Regions from separate parts of the Sphaerisporangium sp. NBC_01403 genome, predicted to be linked through region 1. Evidence: riboswitches for the same ligand, from Rfam matches in the RefSeq annotation. Region 1 holds a riboswitch; the other holds the start of a gene.
The links. Region 1 has a riboswitch for cyclic di-AMP ahead of OG589_RS26890 (coiled-coil domain-containing protein). Riboswitches for the same ligand answer to the same signal wherever they lie in the genome.
Positions count from the first base shown of each region.

Region 2: another riboswitch for cyclic di-AMP. It lies ahead of OG589_RS18880 (CHAP domain-containing protein); the one in region 1 lies ahead of OG589_RS26890 (coiled-coil domain-containing protein).

Region 1 covers NZ_CP109534.1:6,042,713-6,047,341, forward strand. Annotated here, with positions in the region: gene OG589_RS26865 (dihydrolipoyl dehydrogenase family protein) at 1-146, shown strand, start outside; partial or broken gene OG589_RS26870 (maleylpyruvate isomerase N-terminal domain-containing protein) at 258-545, shown strand; gene OG589_RS26875 (50S ribosomal protein bL37) at 483-683, opposite strand; gene OG589_RS26880 (DeoR/GlpR family DNA-binding transcription regulator) at 751-1,551, shown strand; gene galT (galactose-1-phosphate uridylyltransferase) at 1,548-2,630, shown strand; cyclic di-AMP (ydaO/yuaA leader) riboswitch at 2,694-2,829, shown strand; gene OG589_RS26890 (coiled-coil domain-containing protein) at 2,885-3,805, shown strand; gene OG589_RS26895 (M50 family metallopeptidase) at 3,874-4,629, opposite strand, start outside.
Region 2 covers NZ_CP109534.1:4,174,050-4,178,678, reverse strand. Annotated here, with positions in the region: gene OG589_RS18885 (ABC transporter substrate-binding protein) at 1-973, opposite strand, end outside; gene OG589_RS18880 (CHAP domain-containing protein) at 1,465-2,148, opposite strand; cyclic di-AMP (ydaO/yuaA leader) riboswitch at 2,163-2,312, opposite strand; gene OG589_RS18875 (hypothetical protein) at 3,613-4,599, shown strand; gene OG589_RS18870 (DUF6716 putative glycosyltransferase) at 4,614-4,629, shown strand, end outside.

The DNA of each region.
Region 1 (4,629 bases):
CCGCCGGGCCGTACGCGGGCGAGATGCTGAGCATGCTGACCCTGGCCGTCCACTCGCGGGTGCCGATCGAGCAGCTCAAGACCATGATCTACGCATATCCGACATTTCACCGGGCGATCGAGGACACCCTCCGGCAGCTCGACTGACCCTTCGTGTCCTCACCGGCGCGGTGACGTGGACCCGCCCGTCGCTCCCCCTGACGGGATCTTTCGGGCGGGTTACCGTCGGTTGGACGACGCGGGAGGGGCATGATGACGATGGACATCCGGGAGGCCTACCGGAGGGCTCTCGACTGTTTCGGCGCGCAGGTGCACCGGGTGAGGGCACACCAGTGGCGGCTTCCCACCGCGTGCGGCGGCTGGGACGTGCGCACCCTGGTCGACCACCTCGTGGGCGAGACCCTTACCCGAGGAAGCCGACCCGCAGACACGCCTGCTCGCCGCGTGGGGACGCGGCGGCTGATACCGCGGGTGCTCCGGCGGTCAGCGGGACACCGGCCGCTTGCCGTGGTTGGCCTTCTTCTTCCTGCGGGCCTTGCCCTTGCGCGCGCGTCTGCCCATCTCGCGGTCCCCTTCCCGTGCGGCTCGTCCAACCACACTGCTCCTGGGGCCGGAGCCGTACAAGGCCCAAAGGTCAAAGATCGCGTCATACGCGTGTGGTTCCCGTTGGGAGCTCTCCGCCATCAAGTTTCAACATTGGATCGTTAGCAACGTGCGATAATTTGTTGGAATCTGTTGAAGAGGAGAGACGATGCTGGCCCAGCAACGGCAGCAGGCGATCCTCGAGCGCGTTCGCAGGAACGGCGCGGCACGGGTCGCCGACCTGGTCCGCGAGCTCGGGGTATCCGATATGACCATCCGCCGCGACCTGGAGGTCCTGGCCGAGCGCGGGCTGATCGAGAAGGTGCACGGCGGCGCCACCGCCACGGGCGCCGGGTCGACAGAGGAGCCGGGGTTCGCGGCCAAGTCCGTGCGCCAGCAGGCCGAGAAGGAGGCCATCGCGCGCCAGGCCGCCGAGCTCGTACGCCCGGGCACCGCCGTGGCGCTGTCGGCCGGCACGACCACCTGGACGCTCGCCCACCACCTGGCCGACATCCCCGAGCTGACCGTCATCACCAACTCGGTGCAGGTCGCCGACGTCTTCCACCGGTCCGGGCGCGCCGACCAGACCGTGGTGCTCACCGGAGGAGTGCGCACTCCGTCGGACGCGCTGGTGGGCCCGGTCGCCGTGGCTGCCATCCGCCAGCTGAACGTCGACACGCTGATGCTGGGCGTGCACGGCATGAACCCCAGGGCGGGGTTCACGACTCCCAACCTGCTGGAGGCCGAGACCAACCGCGAGCTGGTCGCCGCCGCGCAGCAGCTGGTCGTGCTCGCCGACCACACCAAGTGGGGCACGGTGGGCATCAGCACGATCGCCAAACTGGAGGAGGCCCATGTCGTGATCAGCGACACGGGCCTGCCCGAGGAGGCCAGGTCGGCGCTGTCCGACCAGGTCGGCACGCTGATCATCACCGATCCCGCCGGGGCCCCGCAGGTGGTGGCCCAGTGAAGCGCACGGCCACCCGTCTCGCCGACGGCCGCGAGCTGATCTACTTCGACCGCCGCGACGACGCCGACCGTGGCGCGCCCGACACCCGCGAGCTGCCCCCGCGTCCTCCGGCCTCCGAGCTGCGCCACGACCCGGTCATGGACGAGTGGGTCGCGGTCGCCGGTCACCGGCAGAGCCGTACGTTCCTGCCGCCCGCCGACGAGTGCCCCCTGTGTCCCTCGGCGCCGGGCCGGGCGACCGAGATCCCGGCCGCGGAGTACGACGTCGCCGTCTTCGAGAACCGGTTCCCGTCCTTCAGCTTCCACGAGGGCGACTACGAGCAGGTCGGCGGCCTGAGCGAGGTACGGCCCGGCCTCGGCCGCTGCGAGGTGGTGTGCTTCACCTCCGAGCACGGGTCGTCGTTCGCCGCGCTCTCCCCCGGCCAGGTCGACCTGGTCCTCACGGCCTGGGCCGACCGCACCGCGGAGCTCGCGGCGCTGCCCGGCGTGGAGCAGGTGTTCTGCTTCGAGAACCGCGGCGCCGAGATCGGCATCACGCTGGGGCACCCGCACGGCCAGATCTACGCCTATCCCTACGTGACGCCGCGGACCCGGCAGATGCTGGCCTCCGCCGGGCGATACCGGGAGCGGACGGGCGCCAACCTGTTCGCCGACGTGCTGGCGGCCGAGCGGAAGGCCGAGACGCGCCTGGTGGCGTCGAACGACCACTGGACGGCGTTCGTCCCCGCCGCGGCCCGGTGGCCGTTCGAGGTGCACGTCTACCTGAACCGCCAGGTGCCCGACCTGTGCTCGCTGGACGCCGAGGAGCGTGCCGCCTTCGGCCCCCTCTACACCGATGTGCTCCGGCGGCTGGACGGGCTGTTCGGCGTGCCGATGCCCTATGTCGCGGCCTGGCACCAGGCCCCGGTGCGCACCGGGCGCGACCTGGCCTACCTGCACCTCCAGCTGTTCAGCATCCGGCGAGCCGAGCGGAAGCTCAAGTATCTGGCCGGTTCGGAGTCCGCGATGGGCGCCTTCGTGAACGACGTCCTCCCCGAGGAGGCGGCCAGGCTGCTCCGGTCGCAGGATGACCTGGGGTGATTTAGGCCCAAGAGTCGCCATAACCAGGCCTTTACCACTACCATCCATCGCACACCGGCCGTATCGGTCGGTGCGCCTAATCCCAGGTGCCCCGCCTGGGAACCGGGGACCCATTGGTTCTTGGGGTGAATCCACTTCGTGGTAGGGCGTCTCCGGCCCGAACCCGTCAGCTAACCCGGTCGGCAGATGGAGAGGAGTGGGCTCTGCCCCCGACTTCGGGCCGCTACGCCTATGCGGCCGCCAGCTTCCTTACCGTGGCCGGGCTCATGCTCGGCCAGGCGACGGCGGGAAACGCCGCCCCCAAACCCACAGAGAAACAGCTCAAGTCTCAGCTCGCCTCCCTCGGCAAGAAGGTCGACAAGCTGATCGGCGAGTACAACGCCAAGCGCGTCGCCGTCGCCAAGGCCAAGGCCGCCGAGAAGTCCGCCCGTGAGCGGCTGGCGAGCGCCGAGACCGACCTCAAGGCGGCGGAGAACCAGGTCGGCGACATCGCCCAGCTCCGCTACCAGGCCGGCGGCCTCGGCATGGTGGGCGAGCTCATGTCCCCCGGATACGGTGACGCCGCCATGCTCCAGCAGCTCCAGGCCGAGCAGTCGGCCAAGCTGTCGGGGTTCACCTCCGCCAGGAACGCCCGCAAGAAGGCCGCCGACGACGCCACCAAGCTGACCGCGCAGCTCCGCGACGACGTCGTCCAGGTGACGGCCCAGCGCAAGGACGCCGAGAAGCTGATCGGGCAGATCAAGGACAAGCTCGACCAGCTCATCCCGACCGCGCCGGGCAAGAAGGCGAACGGGTCATGGGCGCCGGAGCTTCCCACCGGCAGCGACAACATCACTCCGAGGACGCGGCTGATGCGGGCCGAGGTGAAGAGCCACTTCTCCCTCAGCTTCCCGGTCGGCTGCTACCGCGCCGAGAACGACGGCGGCGAGCACCCGCTGGGCCGGGCATGCGACTTCATGCTCAGCTCCGGCGGCGCGATGCCCTCGGCCGCGCAGGCCGCGCTGGGAGACCAGGTCGCCGCGTGGGCCATCAAGAACGGCCGCAAGCTGGGCGTGAAGTACGTCATCTACAAGCAGCGGATCTACAACCTGGGCTTCCCCGGGTGGCGGGCCATGTCCAACCGCGGCGGCGTCACCGCGAACCACTTCGACCACGTGCACGTCTCGATGTACTAGCCACCGACCGGCCGCCGGCCGAGCCGGGCGGCGGCCGAGCCGGGCGGCGGCCGCACTGGAGGCGCCGGTCAGCCTGACAGGCGGATCGGGTTGACGATGTCGGCGTAGATGAGCAGGGTGCCCATCACCAGGAGCACGGCCGCCATCGCGTACGTCAGGGGCAGGGCCTTGGCGATGTCCACATGGCCGGGGGCGGGACGCCGGCGCACCCGGGCGTACCCCCGCTTGAGCCCCTCCCAGAGCCCTCCGGCGATCTGGCCGCCGTCGAGGGGCAGCAGCGGGATCAGGTTGAACAGGCCCACCGCGAGGTTCACCCCGGCGAGGAGCTGGAGCAGCCCGACGATCTTGTTCTCCACCGGGACGGGGGCCGCCGCGATCTCGCCGCCGATGCGGCCCGCGCCGACGACGCTCATCGGGCTGGTGACATCACGCTCGCCGCCGCCGAAGGCCGCCTGCCACACCCCGACGATCTTCTGGGGGAACCTCGTGATGGCCTCGGCGCTGCGCTTGGTCAGGTCCCACATGACACCGGCGGCATAGCCGAAGCCCTGCTTCTCCATGACGACGGTGGCGCTCACGCCCAGGAAGCCCGCGCCCTTGTCGATCTTGGTCGGGTCGTCGATCGACGGGCGGTCCTGTGCGACGAGGTTCGCGTTGAGCGTCATGGGCTTGCCGCCACGCTCGATGCCGATGGCGATGGGCCCTGCGCCGTGCGCCCGGATGACCCTCGTCGCCTCCTCCCAGGTGGTCACCGGCTTGCCGGCGAGGGAGACGATCTTGTCGTCCGTCTTCAGGCCCGCGAGTGCCGCGGGGGTCGGCGGGTG
Region 2 (4,629 bases), 1.9 Mb from region 1:
TGCCGCCGCCACCGGGAACCGTCGAGACGTCCCACTTGCCCTTGAACTTGTCACCGGCGGTGCCGGACACCACGCCGAGCATCCAGCCCGGGCAGCCGAGGGTCGCGAACTGCGACTTCACGAAGCCCGTGTTCCACGGGTCGGTGAAGTTCTGCAGCTTGGCGGTCAGACCGGCCTGGCTGATCTTCGTGGTGAAGTCGAACGCGGTCTTGACGGCCGGGTTCTTGTCCACGATCAGCTGCTGGTTCTTGTCGAAGTAGGTGACGTTGCCGTTCTTGGCGGACTCCTGCGACAGCACCACGTTGTAGATGGTGTTGACGCTGTCCACGAACTTGGCGTCCTTGACCTTGGCCTGGAAGTCCTGGCCGGCCTTGACGAAGTCGTCCCAGCCGCCGCTCCACAGCTTCGAGACCTCGTCCCGGTCGGTGGGCAGTCCGGCCTTCTTGAACAGGTCGGTGCGGTAGCAGATGCTCATTCCGCCGACGTCGGTGCCGAGGGCGAACAGCTTGCCCTCCGAGTTGAGCCCGTTCTCCCACTTCCACGCGGGGAAGTCGGCCTGACGGCTCTGCAGGCCGTACTGACCGAGATCGGTGAAGAACTGGGGCCGGGCCTTGGCCAGGCCCATGCCGCCCTCGTCGATGCCAACGACGTCACCGGCACCCGTGCCGGACTGGAGCCACTGCAGCATCTGGGGCCAATAGACGTTCTCGAAGCTGTCGGTCAGGTTGTTGTACTTGACCTGCACATTCGGGTGCTCGGCGTTCCACTTCTCAACGGCGGCCTTGTAACCGAAGTTGGTGCCGCCGCCGAAGGTCTGCAGCGTGAGGGTGATCTTCTCCGCCGGCGCGGCTGACGACGAGCCGCCGGTGGTGCTACCGGTGTCGCTGGACGAGCACGCGGTGGTGATTCCGAGCGCGGCGGTCATCACCGATGCGACCGCGAGCATTCTGCCGCGGCGCATGTTGTTCTTCATTCCGGACCCCTCTCAGGTGGTTGCCCGATCGTTGGGAGGTGGCATCGAGGGCCGGCCCCGACAGTCGGGCCCCGCGATGTGCTGGATCCCTCAGTCGTGATCCCGCGAGGGGCTGCCTCGCGAGCGAAGTTTGGGAGCGCTCCCACGAAGAGTCCCCGATAGGCAATGCTGGCGTCAATATGCTGAAACCTAACTGTTACTCCTGGGGCTGTTAGGAGCTTGAAATCAGACGTTGTGCGCGATAAGGACCATTGGCGGTATTGGGAGCGCTCCCACCGTTAACCGGCACAGTCGGGCGCAAATCATCCATGCGCCACGGGATCGCCCGGCTCCCGGACCTGGAGAAAGCACGGTGCCGTACGGCCGGCGGAGTGGGTCGCCGGCCGTACGGCACCGAGGGGAACGGGCGTCCTCCGCGGGAGGGGGAGGGGCGCCTTCGATGGTCGGGAGGGCGGGCGCCCCGCGAGAAGGAGAGCGCCCGGGAGGTAATGTCAGGCGGCGTAGCTCGGGTAGCCGTAGCCGACGACCTGGGAGGCCGGGCGGGTACGGATCTCGACCTTGCCGTTGCCGGTGTTGCCCTCGACGGTCTTGATCGTCCCGTCGCCGTTGTCCTTGATGACGAAGCCGACGTGGTCGATGTTGTCGAGGTTCTTGCTGCGGCCCCAGTCGAAGAAGACGACCGCGCCGGGCTTGGGAGTGCTGCCCCAGCGGTCCTGCGAGGCGAACCACTTGGCGTGCGCGACGGTGTAGGCGTCGACGCCCACGGTGTCCTGCATGCCGAGCTGGCTGCCGACCCAGGAGACGAACATGTCGCACCAGGCGGCGTCGGCGTACCCGGCGATGGAGCCGCTGTCGCGGGCCACGGTCTCCTTGGCCCTCGGGGAGCTCATGTACCAGGAGTGGAACTTGGTGCCGCCACCAGCGCTGTTCTCGGAGATGCCGACCTGTCGCTCCGCCAGCTTCAGGAGCTGCTCGGCGGAGACCTGCCGCACGGTTTCCGGAGCCTTCACGGTGTTCGGGGCCTCGGCGGCCGCGAGGTTGCGGCCCGTGTCGTCGGCGGAGGCGGCGTGGGCCGCGAGAGTCGTGCCCGCCACGGCCTGGGCGACGACCAGGCCGCCGAAGGCGAAGGCTTTGAGATGGTTCTTTGGGGCGTCCAGAAGCCGATGTATCGACATTGACAAGGGGATACTCCTTCTTCCAAGCCGCCTACCGGGTTAGCTGACGGGTTCGGGCGTGGAAGTCGCCCTACGGGAGCGTCCGTGGGAAGTGACGGCCCCGATTCACCCCAGAGGAGGTGGGTCCCCGGCTCCGCGCGACGCGGACTCGGCGTAGCGCGTATCGGCGGGAGAGGGATCTCCGCAGAGGACCGAGCCGCGCTGTGCAATCTCCACGGCACGAGCGGGGTACTCAAACAGGCAGTACCTGTACCAGGAGTCCACTCAGAGTAATACATCGGACAAACACATGCAAACAGGACAAAAGTCCGGGCTGGATGGGGGGCCTGGACGGCAAACCCGCCTTGACCACGCCGGGGCGCAGGGGCTTGGGGTGGCGGTTCACCTGCCTTGACCTGGGTGCGGAGGAACCCTCCGCCCGCCGGGCACGTGACCGGCGGCACCGGAGCGGCCATCGCGCCGGGCCGGGCGAAAGTGATAGTTGCGCAGGTTCGCGCTGCCGTGTCAAGGGGGACTGAAGTGACGTGAGCCCACGGCTGGTACGTGTGATGACGTGGCCGGCCGTCGTGGCATGGCCGCCGAAAGCCCTCCTTTGCTATTCATGAGCGGCGAATACCGTTAACGGTAAATGCCGGGATTTCCGGTTTGCGTTACCCGAACGAGATCACGATGACGTACTCCATCCGGCCCGGTACGGACGTCCTTTCCGTGTACGGCGGAACGCGCGGCTCGTGAACCGGGCACGAAAGGCATCCGGTGCCCATGGCGATCGGAGGGATGGATGGTGAAATATCCCCCATGAGCCACCCCGGCCGTGCTCGCGCCCGCGGACCAGGGCCACGACCAGGGCGGCGACGGGCGCTGACCTCACCCTGGACCTGTACGGCGAGGCCGCGTACCGGCGCGCGAATTCCTTCGGCGCCGTCCACGGACAGCCCGTCGAATGCGCCCCGAAATCAGCGGCTGCAGGTATTTCACGCCATTGGAACGGCCGCGGTGACCGGAAATAGCGGGGCCTGTTGGTATTGGCTGGAAAGGGTGGAGAACATGCGCGGTCCGGGGATCGTCGTGCCGTTGGCGGCCCTGGCATCCCTCGCTGTGGTCGCCGCCCCCTCCGGCCTCATCTCTGGAGGGGGCCCGAGGGCGGCCACCGTCATCACGCTTCCCGTGGCGAGCGCCGGCGCACCGAGGTGCGCCACGGCCGTACCGGCAGAGGTGACCACGCACGCCGGCTGGGTGAGGCTCCTCCGCCCTCCCACCGGGCACCGCCGGAACCACCACCGGCACCGCCGGGAGGCGCTCCGGCACACCCCGGTCCACACTCCAACGAGAACAACTAGACCTGGCTGATCCACCGTTGTTCTCCGTTCACCGGTTGTTACCCCCCGCGTCGGGTCATCCCGTTACGTTGCTTGCGTCGTGAAAGTGTCAATGCCCGGCGTGGAGAGGAACGGTCGAAGCCACGTGCGGGAGCAGGGGTCGGCCGTCGCCTGGGTGGAGTCGCCTCTCCAGTTGCTGTGCGCGGTCGAGGCACGGTATGCCGGGGTCGTCGGGCCGGGCACGCGCGTGGTGACCCGCGCGAAGCTGCCGGGGCTCCGCGTCACCCGCGCCGAGCTGGCCGCCCTCGACCTGCCCGCCGGGCTGGAGATCGAGACCGCCGACGGCGCGATGCCCCGCCCCGGCCGGGACGCCGCGTGGGTCCTCGGAGACGCCTTCTCCGGGAGGATGCAGCTCACCTCGCTCACCGCCGCCCCCGCGCGGATGGTCCTGGTGGACGACGGCCTCGCCACGATCCGCCTGCTGGAGCTGCTCACCGCCAGGCTCGGCACCCCGCTCCTGCGCGCACGCGCCAAGTCCGGCCCGACGCGGCGCGTCCTCGGGGCCGCCGCCGCGGTCCGGCTGCGCGCCGCCGCCCGGGCCGGACGGCTCACGGTGTTCACCGCCCTGCCCGTGCCCGCCGAGCTGGCCAAGGCCGTACAGGGGCTCGGGGCCGAGCTGGTGACCCACGACTTCGCCTGGCTGCGCTCCCAGCCCGCCGTCGCGCACCCACGTCCCCCCGAGAGCACGGTCGTCCTCGGCACGTCGCTGGTGCGCAACGGGCTGATCCACCGCGACCGCTACCTCGCCTGGCTCTTCGGGCTTCAGGGGCCGCTGGCCTACTACCCGCACAGGCGGGAGGACCCCGGCGACCTCGCGGCGGTCCGGGGCCACCCCGGCGTCACCGTCTACGACGGCGGGGTCCCCGTCGAGATGACGCTGCGGGACCTGCGGCCGGGGCAGCGCGTGCTCAGCCTGCCCTCCACGGCCGTCACCTCGCTGCGCGTCCTGCTCTCCGCGCGCGGCGTCCCCGTCGAGACCGTGGAGGTCCCCGACGACTGGTGGACGCCCTCCGCGACGGTCTCGCTCCGTTCACACCTCCAGATGTTCGCGCACGAAAGGGCTTCTCCTTGAGCCGGGTTCTCGCTGTGGCCGATTCGGACT